2 regions of the Rhizobium sp. ZK1 genome follow, and region 2 is predicted to be linked to the other one. Evidence: predicted binding sites of a transcription regulator. Region 2 holds the regulator's gene; the other holds the start of a gene.
What was found. The regulator PhoB, encoded in region 2, activates phosphate uptake and scavenging genes when phosphate is short. The targets are predictions, from matches to a motif close to TGTCATNNANCTGTCAT.
Positions count from the first base shown of each region.

Region 1: a site for PhoB is predicted at 1,709-1,725, ahead of ACK9YZ_RS21610 (DUF1045 domain-containing protein). Genes of this name have one in related genera too.

Region 1 is NZ_CP180586.1:4,303,564-4,314,398, forward strand. Features, by position in the region: gene ACK9YZ_RS21605 (alpha-D-ribose 1-methylphosphonate 5-triphosphate diphosphatase) at 1-909, opposite strand, end outside; gene ACK9YZ_RS21610 (DUF1045 domain-containing protein) at 923-1,618, opposite strand; gene phnE (phosphonate ABC transporter, permease protein PhnE) at 1,757-3,103, opposite strand; gene phnE (phosphonate ABC transporter, permease protein PhnE) at 3,111-4,073, opposite strand; gene phnD (phosphonate ABC transporter substrate-binding protein) at 4,142-5,050, opposite strand; gene phnC (phosphonate ABC transporter ATP-binding protein) at 5,140-5,985, opposite strand; gene ACK9YZ_RS21635 (DapH/DapD/GlmU-related protein) at 6,103-6,720, opposite strand; gene phnL (phosphonate C-P lyase system protein PhnL) at 6,717-7,427, opposite strand; gene phnK (phosphonate C-P lyase system protein PhnK) at 7,433-8,209, opposite strand; gene ACK9YZ_RS21650 (alpha-D-ribose 1-methylphosphonate 5-phosphate C-P-lyase PhnJ) at 8,206-9,081, opposite strand; gene ACK9YZ_RS21655 (carbon-phosphorus lyase complex subunit PhnI) at 9,078-10,184, opposite strand; gene phnH (phosphonate C-P lyase system protein PhnH) at 10,189-10,797, opposite strand; gene phnG (phosphonate C-P lyase system protein PhnG) at 10,797-10,835, opposite strand, start outside.
Region 2 is NZ_CP180586.1:148,556-159,390, reverse strand. Features, by position in the region: gene apaG (Co2+/Mg2+ efflux protein ApaG) at 1-220, shown strand, start outside; gene ACK9YZ_RS00795 (Hsp33 family molecular chaperone) at 221-1,213, opposite strand; gene argF (ornithine carbamoyltransferase) at 1,305-2,222, opposite strand; gene ACK9YZ_RS00785 (aspartate aminotransferase family protein) at 2,267-3,466, opposite strand; gene ACK9YZ_RS00780 (GcrA family cell cycle regulator) at 3,890-4,420, shown strand; gene ACK9YZ_RS00775 (hypothetical protein) at 4,762-4,932, shown strand; gene phoB (phosphate regulon transcriptional regulator PhoB) at 5,153-5,836, opposite strand; gene phoU (phosphate signaling complex protein PhoU) at 5,963-6,676, opposite strand; gene pstB (phosphate ABC transporter ATP-binding protein PstB) at 6,721-7,536, opposite strand; gene pstA (phosphate ABC transporter permease PstA) at 7,551-8,873, opposite strand; gene pstC (phosphate ABC transporter permease subunit PstC) at 8,870-10,351, opposite strand; gene ACK9YZ_RS00745 (substrate-binding domain-containing protein) at 10,517-10,835, opposite strand, start outside.

The sequences.
Region 1 (10,835 bases), 340 kb from region 2:
GTCGGACGAAAGCACGTCGAGAACGCCGAGCTGCGCCAGATCACGCGCGGCGATATTGCCGGAATGCGATTTGCCGCGCACGATGTTCGGTGCGCCCATCAGAACGCTCATGCCGTTTTCATGCGACAACCGGGCTGCGTCAATGCTGGTCGGGAATTCGGCCAGGCGAACGCCGTTTTCGATCGCCTCATCGACATGGGCAGGTGTGGCATCGTCATGGCTTGCGACGGTGATGCCGCGTTCGGCGCAGACCTTGGAGATTGCGTCCCGATTGGGCGTTGAATTACGATCGGACTCGGCGATGCGTCTGGCGCAGAAACGGGCGAACTCCTCGTCCGTGAGACCGCGCTTCTTCTGATAATAAAAGATGTACTGGTCCATTGTCTGGAACTGGCGCTGGCCGGGCGCATGGTCCATCAGCGAAACGAGACGGACATAGGGATCGTTCTCGAAATCGGCGAAGTGCTGCAGCACATTGTCGGCTGAAACCTCGCAACGCAGATGGATGAGGTGTTCGGCGCGCAGGCGCCCTTCCTTCTCGGCGGACTGGATGGCATCGGCCATCTCGCGCATCTCGCCGTGCTCGAAACCGCCGTCTTCGTCAGCGCCCATGCGCAGGCAGTCGAAGACCGTGGTGATGCCTGAGGTGACGATCTGCGCATCGTGGGCCTGGATGGCCGCCGTCTTGTTCCAGCGGATGCCAGGACGCGGTGAATAGTGGCCTTCCAGATGGTCCGTATGCAGCTCGACGAGGCCGGGAATGATGTAATCGCCCTCGAAATCCTCGCCGGCTAATGAACTGCCTTCCGAAATATCGGCGATCCTGCCGTCACGGATCAGGATAGACCCCGAAAGGATATCGTTCTGGAGAACGATACGGGCGTTTGAAAGAACGGTTTCTTTGCTCATATCAGAAAATCTTTCAGCTTCTGGCGCCAGCAAGAGGCAGCCATGTGTGGACTTTGAAAGGCGCGCCGCGCACCTCTTCGCTAAAGACGGCAAGGCCGGAAATGTGAAGCGGCCTGCCGGTGAAAGCTGAGAAACGCTCCGTCAGGATCGCTTTCATCACTTCCGCGCGCTCTTCCGGCACCTGGCCGGTCAGCGTCATATGGAAGCCGAAGTCATCCATGACATATGGATAGCCCCAGCGCATGAGATTATTGCGCTGGCTCTCGGAGAGTCGTTCCGGTTTGCGCCTGATAATATCGGCCTCGGAGAGTGCTGCCCGGAATGGCTCGAAAGACTTTACCACCTTTGCCGCGAAATCCTGAAGCGGTTGGTGCAACGAACCCGGCACAAGCGCGAAGAAGCGACCAAGCTGGCCGAGCACCAGTTCCGGGATGTCGAAGGCCGGCGTGTTGGCGACGAAATCTTCGACAACCGTCATCAGATCCTTTTCGGTCACGGAGGAGGCAAGCTCGAAAGGCGCCTTGATCGTCGCATGGAAGCCATAGCGGCGCGGATCGGCCGTCAGTTCGAATTGTTCGTGTGCCGGCAGCGTCTCGTATTCGGGTGCAGGATAGGTCTCGCCGGTAAAGGCATTGCGGCCGAGCCAGACAGAGGCAGCATCCGTCAGGGAATGATCCTTAGACGGCGAAAAATAGAGAGCGTAGCGCAAGGCTTTTATCCTGGAGATCGTCCGAACGGGGAGCGCAATGTGCATTGATTTGGCGGCGAACCGCAAGCACGCTCCGGCTAAAAGATTTCCATGACAGAATGATGATGACGGCAGGCCGTCATCATCTTTTGATCGGGCTTAGCGGCCCGCCTTGGTGCCCATCAGACGATGGCGCAGCGCATTCGATGCGGTATCGAACAGGAAGACGACGATCAGGATCAGGATGACCATGTATGCGACGTTTTCCCAATTGGAATTGGTGCGCATGGCTTCCCAGAGCTTGAGACCGATACCGCCGGCGCCAACGGCGCCGATGATCGTCGCGCCGCGTACGTTCGATTCCCACTGGTAGAGCGTTTGGCTGACGATGACGGGAACGATCTGCGGCATGATGCCGTAGCGATGCACCAGCACGGTCGAGGCGCCTGTCGACTTCACGCCTTCGCGCGGTTTGTTGTCGATATTCTCGAGACCTTCCGAGTAGAGCTTGCCGAGCGTGCCGGTCTCCGTGAGGAAGATGGCGCCGGAACCGGCAAGAGGGCCGGGGCCGAAGGCGCGCGTCAGGAACAGCGCCCAGATCAGCATGTCGACCGAACGGAGGAAGTCGAAGAAGCGCTTCAGGGCCTGGTTCAGAAACCTGTTTGGCGTGATGTTGCGCGCTGCCATGAAGGCGAGCGGGAAGGCTGCGAGCGAACCGAGCAACGTGCCGAGGAAAGCCATCACGATGGTCTGGAAGAGCTTGGTCCAGACATCGCCATGCTGCCATTCGCTGTTGTTCCAGATATTGTCGAAAGCGAGCGACAGGTTCGACTGATCGGGATGGATCCGCGGGCCGGAGAGGATGAGACTGATGACCTCGCTTGCCTGCTTGTCGAAGAAGGGCGACTGAGTATCGAAGACGAAGTTCGCCCAGCCGATAAATCGCTTGCGCACCTTCACACGGTCGACGGAAATGCTGACATCCCCTGCAAAACCAAGATTGGCGAGCACGTTGTCATCATAGACCGTCATCCAGCCCGGAACCGGACCGACGACTTTCGGTGCGCCGCTGGAAACATCGACCGGCACTGTCATGCCATGGGCAACGATCGTCGTCTGGCTCTTGCTGACCGTCACCGTGCGGCCGCTGCCGCTGACGAGGACCGTGATGCTGCCATCTGTGTTGGTTTTCAGCCAATCCGGATGCGGATCGTCGCCAAGCGGTGAGAAGCGCGGATAGCGCGTCTGGATCGTGCCATCGTCCTGGATACGGAATTCCGGCTGTACGTCATAGCTGATCCACTGGCTCATATAGATGCCGAAGCGTTCCCAGTGAGCTTCCGCGACGAGCTTCGGCAGATCGAAGAACCAGACGGCATAGATGCCGTAGAGGATTGTTGCGAGGACGATGAGGAGACCGCCGAAACGCTGGCGGAAGGACCGGTGGAAATATTCCGGATAGCGCGTTTCGATCTCATGCATGCGGTTTGCGTCGATGACCGTCATGGCAGCCTCAATGTTGCAGGAGGAAGGCGTGTTCGCCGACGAGACGGCGGCGCAGCCAGGCGGAGAATTGGTCGACCGCGACGATCGTCACGAAGAGCAGCAGCACGAGCGCCACGGTCTTCGCGCCGAAACCGCGGGAAATGGAAAGCTTGAGTTCTTCACCGATACCGCCGCCGCCGACGGCGCCGATGATGGTCGATGCACGTACGTTGATCTCGAGGCGCAGCAGCGCATAGGAAGCATAGTTCGGCATGACCTGCGGCAGGGCGGCGAAACGCACGCGCTCCAGCCAGTTCGCGCCGACGGCCCGCATGCCTTCGTCCGGTTTCATGTCGATATTCTCGGCGACTTCATAGAAGAGCTTGCCGAGCGCGCCGATCGTATGGAGCGTGATCGCGATGATTGCTGCCACCGGTCCGATCGAGAGGATCGCCGAAAACAGGCCGGCGATGACGATCTCCGGGAAGGCGCGCAGGAATTCCATGATGCGCTTGGTAAAGATGCGCAGCGGCCAGTTCTTCGTCAGATTGCGTGCAGCAAAGAAGCTGAGCGGAACGGCGAAGATGAAGGCGATGATGGTCGAGACGAGCGCGATATTGATCGTGATGATCATCAGCTCGAAATATTCCGGAATGTAGAAGCTGCCCCAGACATAGACACGGCCATTGGCGAAGTTGAATTCCTCGCCGCCCTTGTCATTCGGGCTCGCAATATCGAAAAGCGCGCGCCAGACATCGGCCCAGTCTTTCGGGATGAGCCAGCTCAGGAAGTCGAAGAGGTGCGGCAGGCGGTCGAAGAAATGACCGGCATTGCTCTCGTCGGCAAAGCGAACGGAGCTTACAAAGGCGACGATGAGGATCACCAGGCCAAGGGCGGTGTAGAAACGCCTCCTGGCGATCATCCTGTCCCAGGCAGTGGCGATTTCCTTCGTGCTCTGCATTGGCACATGCTGCGTATCGGCAATAGTCATGAACGCCTCGCCTGGTCACAAGAAAAAAGGGCGGCCGTTGCCGGCCGCCCCGCATACGGATGGCGCAATCAGCCGCCGATCGTCGCGCGACGGGTTTCGATCACCGCGTTGTAAAACTCAGGCGTTACCTTGACGTAGCCGGCATAGTCGCCGCCTTCGATCGCTTCAAAGCAGCTCTTGTCCTTCTCGGGCAGAGCCATGAAGAAGTCGGTGAGCTTTGCCTTCCATTCGTCGCCAAGCTTGTTGCTGACGACGAGCGGGCCGTTCGGGATCAGCGGGGACTGCCACAACTGCACGATGTCGCTCATGTTCAGAGCGCCCTTGTCGACCATCTTGCGGAGGTTGCCGGAGCTGTATCCATCCTTGAAGTCGCCAACGCCGGACGCCCAGGTCACACCGACATCAACCTTCTTGTCGAGGACTGCGAGGACGTTGTTTTCGTGGCCGCCGTTGAAGGAGGTCGAGCTGTAGAACTCCTCAACCGGCATGCCGAGGTCCTTCGGCAGCGTGACCTTTGGAACGAGGTAACCCGAGGTGGAGTCCGGATCGGCATAGCCGAGCTTCTTGCCCTTGGTGTCGGCAAGTGTCTTGAAACCGGAATCCTTACGAGCGACCAGAACCGAGTAGTAACCCGTTGCGCCGTCGGTCTGCTTGGTGGTGAGGATCGGCGTGACGGCCTTTTCGTCCTTGATGAAGGTCGCAGCGTAGCCGGAAGCGCCGAGTTCGGCGAAGTCGAGTGTGCCGCCGAGCAGGCCCTGGATAACGCCGTCATAGTCGGCAGCCGGGAAGAGCGAAACCTTCTCGAAGCCGAACTCCTTCTTCAGGTCATCCTGAAGGCAGGCATAGTTGCGCAACCGGTCCGCTTCGTTCTCTCCACCGAGGATGCCGACGCGGAATTCCTTGAGATCAGCGGCATTGGCAGCGCCGGCTGCGAGCGACAGGATCGCCGTAGCCGCAAAAAGTGCTTTCTTCAACATGGGTTCTCTCCAGAATGACCGGGGGTCCGGTCGTTTTTGTTACGAAGAAATGTGCCCTTGACGCGGGCGTTCGATCGCGGCCGCCCCTCTCACAGACCGGCCAGCGCCAGCGGTTGATTGCCGGCGGATTGGTTTTCGGCTCCTTCCGGAGCCATGTTGATTGCGGTCGAGGTCATCGTTTCGTCGATGCCCGCACCGTCCTTGTCCGTGCCGTAGATTTCTTTCACGGCCTCGGCGGTCAGCTCGGAGGGCTTTCCGTCGAAAACGACGCGGCCGCCTGCCATGCCGACGATGCGTTCGCAGTAGTTGCGGGCCGTATCGAGCGTGTGCAGGTTGGTGATGACGGTAATGCCTTCGCGCTCGTTGATGTCGCGGAGCGCATCCATGACGATCTTGGCGTTCAGCGGGTCGAGCGAGGCGATTGGCTCATCGGCTAGAACCATCTTCGGGTTCTGCATCAGCGCTCGGGCAATCGCCACGCGCTGCTGCTGACCGCCCGAAAGCGTGCCGGCAGCCTGCAGCGCCGTCTGCTCGATGCCGAGGCGTTCCAATGCAGCAATCGCGTGGATGCGTTCTTCGCGGCTGAAGACGTTGAGCAGGCTAAGGATCGTCGAGCGGTGGTTCAGGCGGCCGAGCATGACGTTGGTGAGCACGTCGAGGCGCGGCACGAGGTTGAACTGCTGGAAGATCATGGCGCAGTCGCGCTGCCAGTTGCGCAGTGCCTGGCCGCGAAGGCCGGAAACCTCGACACCACCGAAATGGATGGTGCCGGAGGAGGGTTCCTGCAGTCGGTTGATCATGCGCAGGAGCGTGGACTTGCCGGCGCCGGAACGGCCGATGATGCCGACCATCTGACCCTGAGGAATGTCCAGCGTTACGGAGTCGACAGCGAGCTTTTTTCCGAACCGGCGTGTGACATTCTTCAGCTCGAACATCATGCTCTTCCCTCGCATTGCAGGCTTGCTTCTGGGATCGCATTAGTCCCGCTTCATGAACCTCGCATGTCAGTTTTGTGTAAGTCCTGTCACAAACCCTGCGCTGCAGCATTCTGCTCAGCCGCCGTATCGGGAGAGGAAGTCTTCGGCGCCAAGTGCCCGGAAATCAGGCAATGCATCGCGCAGCCGGTCGTGTTCCCAGTCCCACCAAGCAAGCCCATCCATGCGCTCGCCGATCTCCTTCGGAAATCGCTCGCGGATGAGCTTGGCCGGCACGCCGCCGACGATCGTGTAGGGAGCGACATCCTTCGAGACGACTGCGCCTGCACCGATCACGGCCCCGTTGCCGACAGTCACGCCGGGCAGGATCGTCGCGCCATGACCGATCCAGACATCATTGCCGATGACGACCCGGTTGGAGCGGCGCCATTCGAAGAATTCCGTCTCCATGTCGGCATCCGGCCAGTAGTCGATGGCACGGTAGGTGAAGTGGTGCAGCGTCGCGCGCCAAGTCGGATGGTTGGTGGCGTTGATGCGCACCGCAGCAGCGATGTTGACGAACTTGCCGATCGTTGCGCACCAGATGGAGCCGTCCTGCATGATGTAGGAATAGTCGCCGAACTCCGCCTCGCTGATCCGGCAGCGCTCGGAGACTTCCGTATAGCGGCCGAAGGTCGAGTTGGAGACGGAGGCGGTCTCGTGGAAATAGGGCTCGATGCCCAGCTTGCGGCTCATGCGGCGATCGCCTTTCGCGGAGAGAATTGCTGAACGTCGAGAATGCGGTCGGCGGTTGCCTCGCGCACTTCCTCATCGTGGAAGATGCCGAGCAGCGCGACGCCCGCCTTCTTCTTTTCCTCGATCATGCCGACGACGACGGCCCGGTTCTTCGCGTCGAGCGAGGCGGTCGGCTCGTCGAGCAGCAGGATCGTATGATCGGTGATGAAGCCACGGGCGATGTTGACGCGCTGCTGCTCGCCGCCGGAGAACGTGGCGGGCGGCAGCTGCCAGAGCGCTTCCGGCAGGTTGAGCTTTTCGAGCAGCGCTGCGGCCTTTTGCCTGGCGCTTGCGGCAGCTTCTCCCCGCGCGAGCAGCGGCTCGGCGACGACGTCAATCGCCGCAACGCGGGGAACCGTGCGCAGGAACTGGCTGACATAGCCGAGCGTCTGGCGCCGCACGTCGAGAATGGTGCGCGGGTCGGCGGCGGCGAGGTCGACGATCTTGCCGTTGTGATCAACGAGGATCTGGCCGGTATCGACGGCATAATTGCCGTAGATCATCTTGAGCAGCGAGCTTTTGCCGATACCTGAGGGGCCACCGAGCACGACACATTCGCCCGATGCCACCGAGAAGGAGACATCCGAGACAACAGGCAGCTTGATGCCGTCGCGCAGATGCATGATGAAGCTCTTGGCGACTTCTGAAACGACGAGGGGCGTTGCCATGGTTCTTAAACCTGCAGGATCGAGGAAACGAGGAGTTGGGTATAGGGCTCGCGCGGGTCGTCCAGCACGCGGTCGGTCAGACCCTGCTCGATGACAAAGCCGTCCTTCATCACCATCATGCGATGAGAGAGAAGGCGGGCGACGGCGAGGTCATGCGTGACGATGATGGCCGAGAGGCCGAGATCGTTGACGAGGCCGCGCACCAGATCGAGCAGACGCGCCTGCACCGAGACGTCGAGACCGCCGGTCGGCTCGTCCATGAAGACGAGGCGCGGGCCGGTCACGAGGTTGCGGGCGATCTGCAGGCGCTGGCGCATGCCGCCGGAGAAAGCGCGCGGCTGGTCGTCGATGCGGCCGGTATCGATCTCGACACGCTCCAACCAATCGATAGCGGTGGAGCGGATCTTGCCGTAGTGCCGGTCGCCGATCGCCATCAGCCGCTCGCCGACATTGGCGCCGGCAGACACCGTCATGCGCAACCCGTCAGCCGGGTTCTGATGCACGAAGCCCCAGTCCGTGCGCATCAGGAAGCGGCGCTCGGCCTCGCTCATGTGGTAGAGGTCGCGGTAATTGCTGTCGCGCATGTGATACTCGACACTACCTGTTGTCGGCATCAGCCGGGTGGAGATGCAGTTGAGCAGCGTCGTCTTGCCCGAGCCGGATTCGCCGACGATGGCGAGCACTTCGCCGGGCCAGAGCTCAAAGGAGACGTTCCGGCAGCCGATGCGGTTGCCGTAGAACTTTGAGAGGTCGTTGACTTTGAGAAGCGGTGTATCGGTCATTCTGCAGCCTCCCGGGCCAGCATTTCGCCGGCATGTCCGTGTGCACGGCGGTCTTCGCAATGGTCGGTATCGGAGCAGACGAACATGCGTCCGCCCTTGTCGTCGAGGATCACCTCGTCGAGGTAGACCTCTTCCGCGCCGCAGAGTGCGCAGGGCTTGCCGAAGCGCTGGATTTCGAAGGGATGGTCTTCGAAATCAAGGCTGACGACGTCGGTGTAGGGCGGCACGGCATAGATGCGCTTTTCGCGGCCGGCGCCGAAAAGCTGCAACGCTTCCGACCTGTGCATTTTCGGATTATCGAATTTAGGCGTCGGCGAGGGATCCATGACATAGCGGCCATGAACCTTGACCGGATAGGCATAGGTCGTGGCGATACGGCCGTTGCGGGCAATGTCCTCGTAGAGCTTCACATGCATGAGGCCGTACTCCTCAAGCGCATGCATCTTGCGTGTCTCCGTCTCGCGCGGTTCGAGGAAGCGCAGCGGTTCCGGGATCGGCACCTGATAAACGAGCACCTGGCCTTCGCTGAGTTTTTCCTCAGGGATACGGTGGCGCGTCTGGATGATCGTCGCATCCTTGGTGTGGGTCGTAACCGCGACATTGGCGACCTTCTGGAAGAAGGCGCGGATGGAGACGGCATTCGTCGTGTCGTCGGCGCCCTGGTCGATGACCTTGAGAACGTCGTCAGGCCCGATGATGGCGGCCGTCACCTGCACCCCGCCGGTGCCCCAGCCGTAAGGCATCGGCATTTCTCTGCTGGCAAAGGGCACTTGATAGCCGGGAATGGCGATCGCCTTCAGGATCGCGCGTCGGATCATGCGCTTGGTCTGTTCGTCAAGATAGGCGAAATTGTAGGTGGCGAGATCACTCATTCGGCGGCCTCCTTTTGGGTCTCGCCGCTGTTGCGGGCGGCTTCGAATTCGCGGCGCATGCGGCGGACGAGGTCGAGTTCGGCCTGGAAGTCCACATAATGCGGAAGCTTCAGGTGCTCGACGAAGCCGGTCGCCTGTACGTTGTCGGAATGGGAAATGACGAATTCCTCGTCCTGCGCCGGCGCGGTAATGTCCTCGCCGAGATCTTCAGCCCGCAGCGCACGATCCACCAGCGACATGGCCATCGCCTTGCGTTCGCTCTGGCCGAAGACCAGGCCGTAACCGCGGGTGAACTGCGGCGGCGCCTTGGCCGAACCCTTGAACTGGTTGACCATCTGGCATTCGGTAAGTTGGATCGTACCGAGCGAGACGGCAAAGCCGAGTTCGGCCACGTCGAATTCCACCTCGACCTCGCCGATGCGGATTTCGCCGGTGAACGGGTGGTTGCGGCCATAGCCGCGCTGGGTCGAATAGCCGAGTGCCAGCAGGAAACCTTCGTCGCCGCGGGCAAGCGCCTGCAGTCGAAGATCCCTGGTCATCGGGAATTCCATCGGCTCGCGCGTCAGGTCGCCCGTCTCGTGATCCTCGGGAAGCTCGCCGTCGTTTTCGATCAGCCCTTCCTGGCCGAGGATTTCGGAGACGCGCATGACGCGGCCGCTCTCCGCCTCGCGCTGCGCCGGCTCTTCCACGGCCTCGTCCGAAAGTAGCGAGGGATCGAGCAGGCGGTGCGTGTAGTCGAAGGTCGGCCCAAGCAGCTGTCCGCCCGGAAGATCCTTGTAGGTGGCGGAGATGCGGCGTTCGATCTGCATATTGGCGGTATCGAGCGGCTTCGAATAGCCGAAGCGCGGCAGCGTCGTGCGATAGGCGCGCAAGAGGAAGATCGCCTCGATCATGTCCCCGCGCGACTGGCGCACGGCAAGGGCGGCGAGCGTCCGGTCATAGAGCGAGGCCTCGGCCATGACGCGGTCGACGGCGAGCGCCAGCTGTTCGACGATCTGCTCGATGCCGATCGCCGGCACGGAGCGGTCGCCGCGCCGGCGGTCGGCGAGCAGGCGGTGGGCATTGGCGATGGCGGCCTCGCCACCCTTGACGGCAACATACATGAGCTCAGATCTCCGTTGCTGTGATCTTGGTGGTGCGCGGCAGGCAGAGGAAACGCTTGCCCGCCGTCAGCACGAGGTCGATGCCGCGCGGGAAGAGGGCGCGGTTCTCCGTCCATAGGCGCAGGAAGGTCTCCGGCAGGCCGATGGGTGCGATCTCAGTTACGCTCTGGATGCCCGGACCCATCAAGGCGAGCCGGCGGCCGCCTCCGAGATCGGCAAGCTCGATCACGACAGTCGTGGAACGGTCGGGATATTCCTGCGTGCCGGCGGCAAAGAGACCGAAGGTGGAAAGCGTCATACCGGCTTCGACGAAGGCAAAGCGCGCCTCTGCCTTTTCGGTGGTCATAGGTGCGCCGGCGTGGAAGCCGAGCCATTCCGGGACCGCCGACTTGGCGAGCCCTGTGGAAAGCCAGACGGGGGTATAGTGGTCACAGAGCGTCAAGCCAATCACGCCGGCGGCCATGCCGAGCGGTGCAGGCGGCACAACATCGGGTGTGACAGACTGGATCGTACCGGGCCGGGCCATGCCGACCATCAGCATCTTGAACACGCTCTGCGCATGGAAGACCGGCTCACTGAAGCCACCGGTCAGAACGTCGGTCTTGAGGCTCATCAGTTGTCTCCCCGCACCATGGTGAAGAAGTCGACGCG
Region 2 (10,835 bases):
CGGGCAGATCGACGAGGTCAGCGGCCCCGGCGTCGTTGGCGAACAGCCGCGGCTGCAGCCAGGCGATACTTACGAATATTCATCGGGCTGTCCGCTGGATACGCCATCCGGCCTGATGTTCGGCCACTACCAGATGGAGACGGACGAAGGCGAGTTGTTCGATGTCGACATCCCCGCCTTCTCCTTGGATTCACCCGGCCTGCTCAGGGTGCTGAACTGATCACTCCGCCGGTGCAACCTCGTTTACCGGAAAGCGATAGGTCGTGGAGCAGAATTCGCAGGTTACGGCGATCTCGCCGTTTTCCTGGCTTTCCTCTACTTCCTCGGCGCTGAAACCCTTCAGCACGTTGCCGATCTTTTCCCGCGAACAGCTGCAACGATCGAAGACCGCGCGCGGATCGTAGACGCGCACGCCGCGTTCGTGGAAGAGGCGGAACAGCAGGCGTTCCGTGCCGACCAGCGGATCGGTCAGCTCATCGGCATCCACGGTTTCGACGAGCGAGCGGGCTTCCGCCCAGGCATCGTCCTCGATATGGGCGCGTTCGCCCGTGTCGCCATCGCCGCCGTGAAGATCGGCCTGGCGCATACGCTCCGGCGCTTCCGGCAGAAACTGGGCAACGAGGCCCCCTGCCCGCCAGCGGTGACGCGGCTTGCCATGATCGTCACGATCGAAGAGCTCGGCAGCGGCAAGGCGCACACGCGTCGGGATCTGCTCCGACTGACGGAAATAGACACCGGCGATATCTTCCAGTGAGGTACCGTCAAGCGCGACGATGCCCTGATAGGGCTGGCTGAACTTGCCCTGGTCGATGGTAAAGGCGAGCACACCCTTGCCAAGAAGCTGTTCAGGCTCGGTTTCGCCTGCCGCAATCGCCTTGTCGAGCGAGGCCTGATCGAATCGGGCATAGGCCCGGACGTTTTCCGGCGTCGAGAAATCGGCGACCAGCAGATCGACGGGACCGTCGCTCTTGGTCTGAACGGTGAATTTGCCGTCGAACTTCAGCGATGTGCCGAGCAGCACCGTGAGCACCACCACTTCCGCCAGAAGGCGGGCGACGGGTGCAGGATAATGATGACGTTCGAGGATTGAATCCAGCATCGGGCCGAGCTGGACGGCGCGACCGCGCACATCCAGCCCTTCGACCTGGAAAGGGACGACATGATCATCGCCGGCGAAATCGAACTCGCCGAGGGCGGCGGCAGCTTCTGCCATGGCTTTCACTCCTGTTTTGTCAGAGCAGCCGGCTAGCGCACCGGCTGCTTGCGCAGCCGCGAGTTTTGGACTCGCGACATCCGATTATGGTTCAGATCGCGCCCAGGCACCAAGCAAGAATCGACTTCTGCGCATGAAGACGGTTTTCCGCCTCATCGAAGACCACGGATTGCGGGCCATCGATCACCTCATCCGTCACCTCCTCACCGCGATGGGCGGGAAGGCAATGCATGAACAACGCATCTTTGCCGGCCTGCGCCATCAAATGCGCATTGACCTGATAAGGCTGGAAGACATTGTGACCGCGAGCCCGATGTTCCTGATTCATGGAGACCCAGGTATCGGTCACCACGCAATCGACGCCGGCGACCGCACGGTCAGCATCATGGTAGAGCATGATTTCGGCGCCCTCATTGCGGGCCCAGTTCAGATAGTGATCCTTCGGCTCGGAACCAAGGGGTACGGCCATGTTCATGCGGTAGCCGAAACGGGCGGCTCCTTCCACCAGGGAATGCAGCACGTTGTTGCCGTCGCCCGTCCAGGCGATCGTCTTGCCCTTGATCGGGCCGCGATGCTCTTCGAAAGTCATGACATCGGCCATGATCTGGCAGGGATGGGTATCGTCCGTCAGCGCGTTGATGACAGGCACGGTGGCATGCTCGGCGAGCTCCAGCATACGGCTGTGCTCGGTCGTGCGGATCATGATCGCATCGACATAGCGCGACAGAACCTTGGCGGTGTCACCGATCGTCTCGGCGCGGCCGAGCTGCATTTCGGTGCCCGACAGAAACAGCGTTTCGCCGCCGAGCTGGCGCATGCCGACATCGAAGGAGACGCGGGTTCGGGTCGACGGCTTCTCGAAGATCATGGCCAGCATCTTGCCGGCGAGCGGCTTGTCGGCGGTGCCGGCCTTGAATGCCTGCTTTCGCAGCTTGGCATCCTCCATGATGGTTCTGAGGTCGGATGCGGTGACTGCGGAGAGATCGAGGAAATGTTTCGGGGAAGCCATGTTCTTTACCTGCTACGCCCGCCGGCGGGCGGGGCAATATCCTATCAAGCGGTCTTCTTGACCTTGGCGGCGCGGATGCTTTCGGCGGCATGCTCGATACGGGAAATCCCTTCGCGCGCCTCCTCTGCGGTTACGACCAGCGGCGGAAGCAGACGGATGACGTTGTCGCCCGCCGGGATTGCCAGAAGATGTGCTGCGCGGATCGCCTGTAACAGCTCAGCCGAGGGAATAGCGGCCTTGATGCCGAGCAGCAGACCTTCGCCCCTGACATCCTCGATTACGTCAGGATAACGATCCTTGAGCGAGGCAAGGCCTTGGCGGAAAACGAGGGCGACATCACGCACATGCTGCAGGAAGCCGTCGGCCAGGATGATATCCAGCACCGCGCTGCCGACAGCCATGGCAAGCGGGTTGCCGCCATAGGTTGAGCCATGCGTGCCGGCTTTCATGCCGGACGCGGCCTCTGCCGTTGCAAGGCAGGCACCGAGCGGGAAACCGCCGCCGATACCCTTGGCGATGGCCATGATATCAGGCGTGATACCCGACCACTCATGGGCGAAAAGCTTGCCGGTGCGGCCGACACCTGTCTGGACCTCATCGAGGATCAGCAGCAGGCCATGCTCGTCGCAGAGCTGGCGGAGCGCCTTCATGAATTCTGACGTCGCGGGGCGGACACCGCCCTCGCCCTGCACGGGCTCGATGAGGATGGCGGCCGTCTTTTCGGTGATCGCGGCGCGGACAGCCTCGATATCGCCGAAGGGTACCTGATCGAATCCAGGGGTTTTCGGACCGAAACCTTCGAGATATTTCTCCTGGCCACCGGCGGCGATGGTCGCCAGCGTCCGGCCGTGGAAGGCGCCTTCGAAGGTGATGATATGGAAGCGCTCGGGGTGGCCCTTGGAGAACTGGTAGCGGCGCGCCGTCTTGATCGCGCATTCCAGAGCCTCAGCGCCGGAATTGGTGAAGAACACCTTGTCAGCGAAGGTGGCATCCGTCAGCCGCTTGGCAAGCTTCTCCTGGCCGGGGATCTCGTAGACGTTCGAAAGGTGCCAGACCTTGTCAGCCTGATCCTTGAGCGCGGCCACGACATGCGGGTTGCCATGCCCCACCGATGTGACGGCAACGCCCGCGCCGAAATCCAGATATCGCTCGCCGGTGTCGGTGATCAGCCAGACGCCTTCACCTCGCTCGAACCGCAATGGGGCACGAGAATAGGTGTCATAAAGCGGCGAGGCTTCAGCCATGGCGCGATCTCCTGATCAGGTTCCGGGGCACCGGACTCCGGCTAAGAAAACCAGGTCCGAAAAATTAAAAATGCCGCCTTTCGGCGGCCCGGCCCACTATTTACTTTTCGCACTGCAATGTCAACAAAACTGAGGATTTAGCGCATGCGTCAAGCCGGTAATCGGCTTTACAGGTCTATCAACAGCTAATGTTGCAGAAATGACTCTGTCGGGAAGCAAGTTGGGGAAAACTACGAATTCGGATTCATCGGATTCCTGCGACTCTTGTCACAGAGTCAGGCTCACACTAGGTTAAAGTTCAATTACTAGACTGCATGCGGCGGAACTAGTCACCAAAATTGATCGGGCGTTTCTTGCTTTGGAAGTTTCCGAGGCAACGGTGAGGGATTCTGCCATCACCAACGCGAAAGGTGGAGACAGGGCATGAACTGGACAGACGAGCGTGTCGAAAAGCTCAAGAAGCTTTGGTCGGAGGGGCTGAGCGCCAGCCAGATCGCAGCGCAACTTGGCGGCGTCAGTAGAAACGCTGTTATCGGCAAGGTTCACCGGCTCAGTCTTCCTGGCCGCGCCAAGGCCGGCGGCACGGCAACCGCTGCGCGTGCACCGAAGCGCAATACCTCGGCTCCCCGCGCCCCGAACTATGCGTCTCGCATCACCACCCGCACCGTTACCCGTCAGCAGGGCGCAACTGTCCTGAAGGAAGAGATCGAGATCGAAACTGTCGAGGAAATGGAATATGTACCGGCCAAAAACGTGGTCGTGCCTATCTCCCGTCGCCTCGGCCTGACGGAACTCACGGAACGCACCTGCAAATGGCCGGTCGGCGATCCGATGAAGGACGATTTCTACTTCTGCGGCTGCGACTCCCCGGATTCATCGCCCTATTGCAACTACCACCAGCGTCTCGCCTATCAGCCGATGAGCGAACGCCGCAAGGCTGTCCGGGTCGCCTGATCCACGCCTTGCCCAGAAATGCAGCATTTCGTCGCCCCTCTTCGCTGACGCGCAGGGGGGGCGAAATTTTTCTGCCCGTCGCAGAACTCCTGCCGTGGAACTGGTCGGTGGGGCAATAAGTGCTCAAAGCCTTCTGGCGGCCCTAAGCGGTCATTCCCGAACCCGACGATACAGGCCAGGAAACCGCCCCCGCTGTTACATATCAGCCTTGCACAATAGGACGTATGCGTTTGCCTAAGATGGGATCATAAGGCGCGTAGCTGGTGCACATGAGAGTCTCTGATATGGATTGGGTCCCTGTAGTCTTTGTTACGTTCAAGGTTCTCGCGTTGGGAACGGCCATGTTCTTCGCCATCAAGTGGCATTACGATCGAAGCGAGATGGGGGAGCGGCAAGCGGTACTGCGCACGGGCGGCAAGATGGCCGCAGTCTTCATGCTGGCGCTACTCGGCGTGGGGCTCCTCGCCTTTGTCCTTAGCAGCATGCTCGGTCTGGACCTGAGCTCCCCATGATCACATCAAGGGAGACAAGGGTGGCCGCACGAGCGAGCCGAAGCCAACGTCTCCTGATGGCGCATAGCAGCCCTCCCCATCATGGCTTCAGCCCTCGCGATGCAAGAAACATGTCGGTCAAAGTGTGAGCGAGGCAACGCCTACTCCTAAAAACGCAGCCGAATAGACAAACGGGCCGCCCGGCAAGCGAGCGACCCGTCTGGACCTCCGATCACTCGGATCAGGCTTCCATGGAATATCCCGCGCCACGAACGGTGCGGATGACATCCTGCATGTTGGAGAAGTTCAGCGCCTTGCGCAGGCGGCCGACATGGACGTCGACGGTGCGCTCGTCCACATAGATATCATGGCCCCAGACGCCATCCAGAAGCTGCGAGCGGGAGAAGACCCTGCCCGGCGACGACATCAGGAATTCGAGCAGGCGAAACTCGGTCGGGCCGAGGCGGACTTCACGGCTCTTGCGATGAACGCGATGGGTTTCGCGATCGAGCTCGATATCCCCGCACTTCAAAACGCTGGAAAGAACCTCCGGACGGGCACGACGCAGCATCGCCTTGACGCGGGCGACAAGTTCCGGCGTCGAGAAGGGCTTGACGACATAGTCGTCCGCGCCGGTCGAGAGGCCGCGAACGCGTTCGCTCTCTTCGCCGCGCGCCGTCAGCATGATGATCGGCAGACGCTCGGTCTCCGGCCGCATGCGCAGCCGGCGGCAGAGCTCGATGCCGGAAACGCCCGGCAGCATCCAGTCGAGGATGAGCAGGTCGGGCGTGCGCTCCTGAAGCCGGATTTCGGCCTCGTCGCCACGGAGGATCGTATCCACCTCGAAACCTTCCGCTTCGAGGTTGTAGCGGAGAAGCACGCTCAGCGCCTCTTCATCTTCAACAACTGCAACTCTTGGGATCATGCGTGTCAGTCTCCTAATGCATGATCCTTAAACCGGGGGTGATTTAAGCAGGGATCATGCAGGAACTCGGAATTGGCTGCACCCATGCGCGCCCGCGCGGGCGCGCATGCAATCGGCAGATCAGGATTACTCGGTGACGGCGCCAACGGTGTTGGAGCTGTCGTCCTTCGGACGTTCGCCTTCGGGCTGGGCGCCGGTTGCCATGTAGTAGATCGTCTCGGCGATATTGGTCGCATGGTCGCCGATGCGCTCGATGTTCTTGGCGCAGAAGAGAAGATGCGTGCAGCTCGTGATGTTGCGCGGATCTTCCATCATGTAGGTCAGGAGTTCGCGGAACAGCGAGGTGTACATCGCGTCGATCTCGTCGTCGCGCTCACGGATGGACTTGGCCTTGTCAGCGGAACGCGTCGTGTAGACGTCGAGCACTTCCTTGAGCTGGACGAGCGCCAGTTCGGAGAGATGCTCGAGACCGCGGGCAAGCTTGCGGGGAACGCCGGTGCTCTGGACGGCGATGACGCGCTTTGCGGTGTTCTTGCCAAGATCGCCGACGCGCTCGAGGTCGGCGGCGATGCGGATCGAACCCATGATCTCGCGAAGGTCGGAGGCCATCGGCTGGCGACGGGCGATCGTGACGATCGCCTTGTCATTGATCTCACGCTCGGCGTGATCGAGGATGACGTCGTCGGAAATGACCTTCTGGGCGAGCGCCGTATCGCCGTTGACCAGCGCACGGACGGCCTCGCCGACCATCTGTTCGGCAAGACCACCCATCTCGGAAATGCGCCGGGACAGGAATTTCAGATCGTCGTCATAGGCGGAAAAAATATGTGTCGATGCCATGGGGCTTTGTCCTCGAAAATCGGGAAGGCTTCACATCGCCAAAATCAGCCGAACCGGCCCATGATATAGTCCTGGGTGCGCGGATCGTCCGGATTGGTGAACATCTTGTCGGTATCGTTTTCCTCAACCAGATTGCCGAGGTGGAACATGGCCGTGCGCTGTGAGACGCGGGCGGCCTGCTGCATGGAATGCGTCACGATGACGATGGTGTAGTTTTCACGCAGCTCGTGGATCAGCTCTTCGACCTTTGCAGTCGCGATCGGGTCCAGCGCCGAGCAGGGCTCGTCCATCAGGATGACTTCCGGGCTGACGGCAACGGCGCGCGCGATGCACAGGCGCTGCTGCTGACCGCCGGAAAGGCCGGTACCCGATTCATGCACGCGGTCCTTGACTTCGTTCCAGAGGCCGGCGCGCTGCAGGCTGGACTCGACGATCTGGTCGAGGTCTGCCTTGGACTTGGCGAGGCCGTGGATGCGCGGGCCGTAGGAGACGTTTTCGTAGATCGACTTCGGAAACGGGTTCGGCTTCTGGAACACCATGCCGACGCGGGCGCGAAGTTCGACGACGTCGATATCGGGATCGTAGATGTCATCGCCGTCGAGCGTGATCTTGCCGGTGACCCGGCAGCCGTCGATCGTGTCGTTCATGCGGTTCAGCGAACGCAGGAAGGTGGACTTGCCGCAGCCAGACGGGCCGATCAGGGCGGTCACGGTGTTTTCGCGGATGTTCAGATTGACATCGAAAAGCGCGCGCTTCTCTCCGTAATAGACGGAGACATCCTGACCGATCATCTTATACGGGACGTTGTTCATTTTCTGGTCCAGCGCCTTCTCGACTGCAGCTTCCGTCAACATGTTCATGATCTTTACTCCGTTTACCAGCGGCGCTCAAAGCGACGACGCAAGAGGATAGCTCCGAGGTTCATGACGATCAGGAACAGGAGCAGGACGATGATGGCACCCGAGGTTCTTTCCACGAAGGCGCGTTCGGCTTCGTTGGCCCACATGTAGACCTGCACCGGAAGTGCGGTGGAAGGATCGAGCGGCGTGGTCGGCGCCTGGGCGACGAAGGCAACCATGCCGATCAGGAGCAGCGGCGCGGTTTCGCCGAGTGCGTGGGCAAGGCCGATGATCGTGCCGGTCAGGATGCCGGGCATTGCGAGCGGCAGCACATGGTGGAACACCATCTGCATCTTCGAGGCGCCGAGGCCGAGTGCGGCTGCGCGGATCGACGGCGGCACGGCACGAAGCGCCGCGCGTGTCGCGATGATGATCGTCGGCAGCGTCATCAGTGCCAGCACCAGCCCGCCGACAAGCGATGCCGAACGCGGCAGGCCGGCAAAGTTGATGAAGACCGACAGGCCGAGCAGACCGTAGACGATCGACGGAACGGCTGCGAGGTTGTTGATGTTGACTTCGATCAGGTCCGTCAGCTTGTTCTTGGGCGCAAATTCCTCGAGGTAGATCGAGGCGGCGACGCCGATCGGCAGCGAAAGGACAAGAACGATCAGCATCAGGTAGAGCGAGCCGATGAGAGCGACGCCGAGACCTGCAGCTTCGGGACGGCTGGAATTGCCGTTGACGAAGAGGCCGGTGTTGAACTGCTTGTGGAGAGCACCGCTCGCCTTCAGCTCGTTCATCCAGCCGAGCTGCTTGTCGTTCACCTTGCGGTTCTTCTCATCGACGGTGAGGTCGATCTGGCCCTTGTTGGCGCTGTCGATATTGGCATCGGCGAGTAGCGTGACATTGACGGTCTTGCCGATGATCTGGGGGTCGGCGACGACCATGTCGCGCAGCTGGATCGGCGCGCCCTTGGACAGCATGGCGGTTGCGTCGCGCACGTCAGGACGGCTGGACGCATTGATGCCAAGCTGCTTGACGATCGCGTCGCGCAGGAGAACCGGGTAGTTGGCGGCGATCAGAACCGAGGAATCGGTCGCACGCTTGTTGTCCGGGTCGATGGTCTTCTCAGTGAACTCGATCGGCAGCGTGATCGCCGTCTGCTGGAAGGCGGTATAGCCATTACCGATGACCGTCCACAGGAGGATAAACAGGAAGATCAGGCCGAAGGCGATCGCGGCGATACCATAGGCCTGGAAGCGGCGCTCGGCGGCATAACGGCGCTTGATGCCGATGTCGCGACGCGCGGGCGCCTTGGAAACGGTCACTCCGGCGACGGGGGAAACAATATTCGTCATTCGTACTGCTCCCGGTATTTGCGCACGATGTAGAGCGCGTAGATGTTCAGGCAGAGCGTGATGCAGAACAGCGTGATGCCAAGGGCGAAGGCAACCAGGGTCTGCGGCGAGGTGAACTCGAGGTCACCCGTCAGCTGGTTGACGATCTTGACGGTCACTGTCGTCATCGGCTCGAAGGGATTGATCTGGATACGGGCGGCGACACCGGCTGCGAGAACCACGATCATGGTTTCGCCGATGGCGCGGGACGCCGTCATCAGCAGGGCACCGACGATGCCGGGAAGTGCCGCCGGCAGAACGACCTTCTTGATGGTCTCGGAACGCGTGGCGCCAAGACCGAGCGAGCCGTCGCGGAGCGAGCGCGGCACGGCGGTGATGATGTCATCGGAGAGCGAGGAAACGTAGGGGATCAGCATGATGCCCATGACGATGCCCGCGGTGATGACGCTCTGCGCCTGGATGAAGTTGGTATAATTGCCGCTCAGGAGGCCGCTGACATTCGCCGAGAGATCGCGCAGGAACGGGCCGACCGTGACAAGGGCGAAGAAGCCGTAGACGATGGTCGGAATGCCGGCCAGCACTTCGAGAAGCGGCTTGGCAAGCGAGCGGACCTTCGAAGAGGCATACTCGGCCATGTAGATGGCGGCAAAGAGACCGACCGGCACGGCAACGAGCATGGCGACGAAGCCGATATAGAGCGTGCCCAGCAGCAGCGGGATGAGGCCGAACTGGCCGAAGGAGGAGCTGCCTGCACCGGCAAAGCGCGGATCCCAGACCGTTCCGAAGAAGAAGTCGGCAAAGGGAACGACCGCGAAGAAGCGGGCCGCTTCCGACAGCATCGAGAGCACGATGCCGATCGTCGTCAGAATGGCGAGGGAGGATGCCCCGAGAAGCGCCCAGAGCATGACGCGCTCGACGCGGTTACGGGCGCGGAAACGCGGAGCAACGGAACGAAGCGCGTAGAAAGCGCCCGCAACGGAGATAAGCAGCACGATCGCCGTCATGAAGAGGCGGCTCGTCATGCTCTCCGCGTTCAGGGTCTTTGCGGCATCGATCATGTAAGGCTGCGGCTCGCCGGCGAGCGGTACGCCCTTCTCGCTGAGCTTTGCCTGCAGGCCGGCGGGATCGCCGGAGAGGGAAGAAACCTCATCCGACGTCAGCATGTTCATGCCGCGGGCAACCGTGGCGACCATGCTGTAGGCGAGGTCCTGCTGGACGGCCGGCTGGGCCTTCACGTCTTCAGGAAAGGCGCCGCGAACGGAGGAGGATATGATGCCCGGGCTGACAGCCAGCCAGACGCACAGAACGATCAGGGACGGCAGAACAGCCCAGATCGCGGCATAGGAGCCATAATAGGCCGGCCGCGAATGCAGGGCAGAAGACCTGCCGCCGGAAAGTGCGGCAGCGCGGCTGCGCGCAGCCACATAGGCAACGGCGCCGATCACTACCAGGCACAAGAGTATGATGGATGTGCTCATTCGTTACGTCCCCAGGCCCACAGCCCCCAAAGAGCCCGGCAGCTCCAGGAGCATGCCATCGGCTTCAATATCATGGAGAAGAATTTTATCCGCACGGCACCTGACGGTGCCGGGCAGATAAGGCGATGCCGGCGCGACACCCCAAGCGTCGCGCCGGCAAAGTCATTACATGGTCTTGCCAGCCTCTACGTCCTTACGGATCGCTTCGCGCTCTGCATCCGGAGCGGCAACGAGGCCGTATTCGGCGAGCGGACCCTCAGGGCCGATCATCTGGTCGGATACGAAGAAGTTGACATATTCCTTCAGGCCCGGAACGGCGCCGAGATGTGCCTTCTTGACGTAGAAGAACAGCGGACGGGAAACCGGGTAGGTGCCGTTGGCGATCGTTTCCGTCGACGGAACGATGCCGCTCATGGTCGCGACCTTGAGCTTGTCAGCATTGTTTTCATAGAAGGAGAGGCCGAATACGCCGACCGCGGTCTTG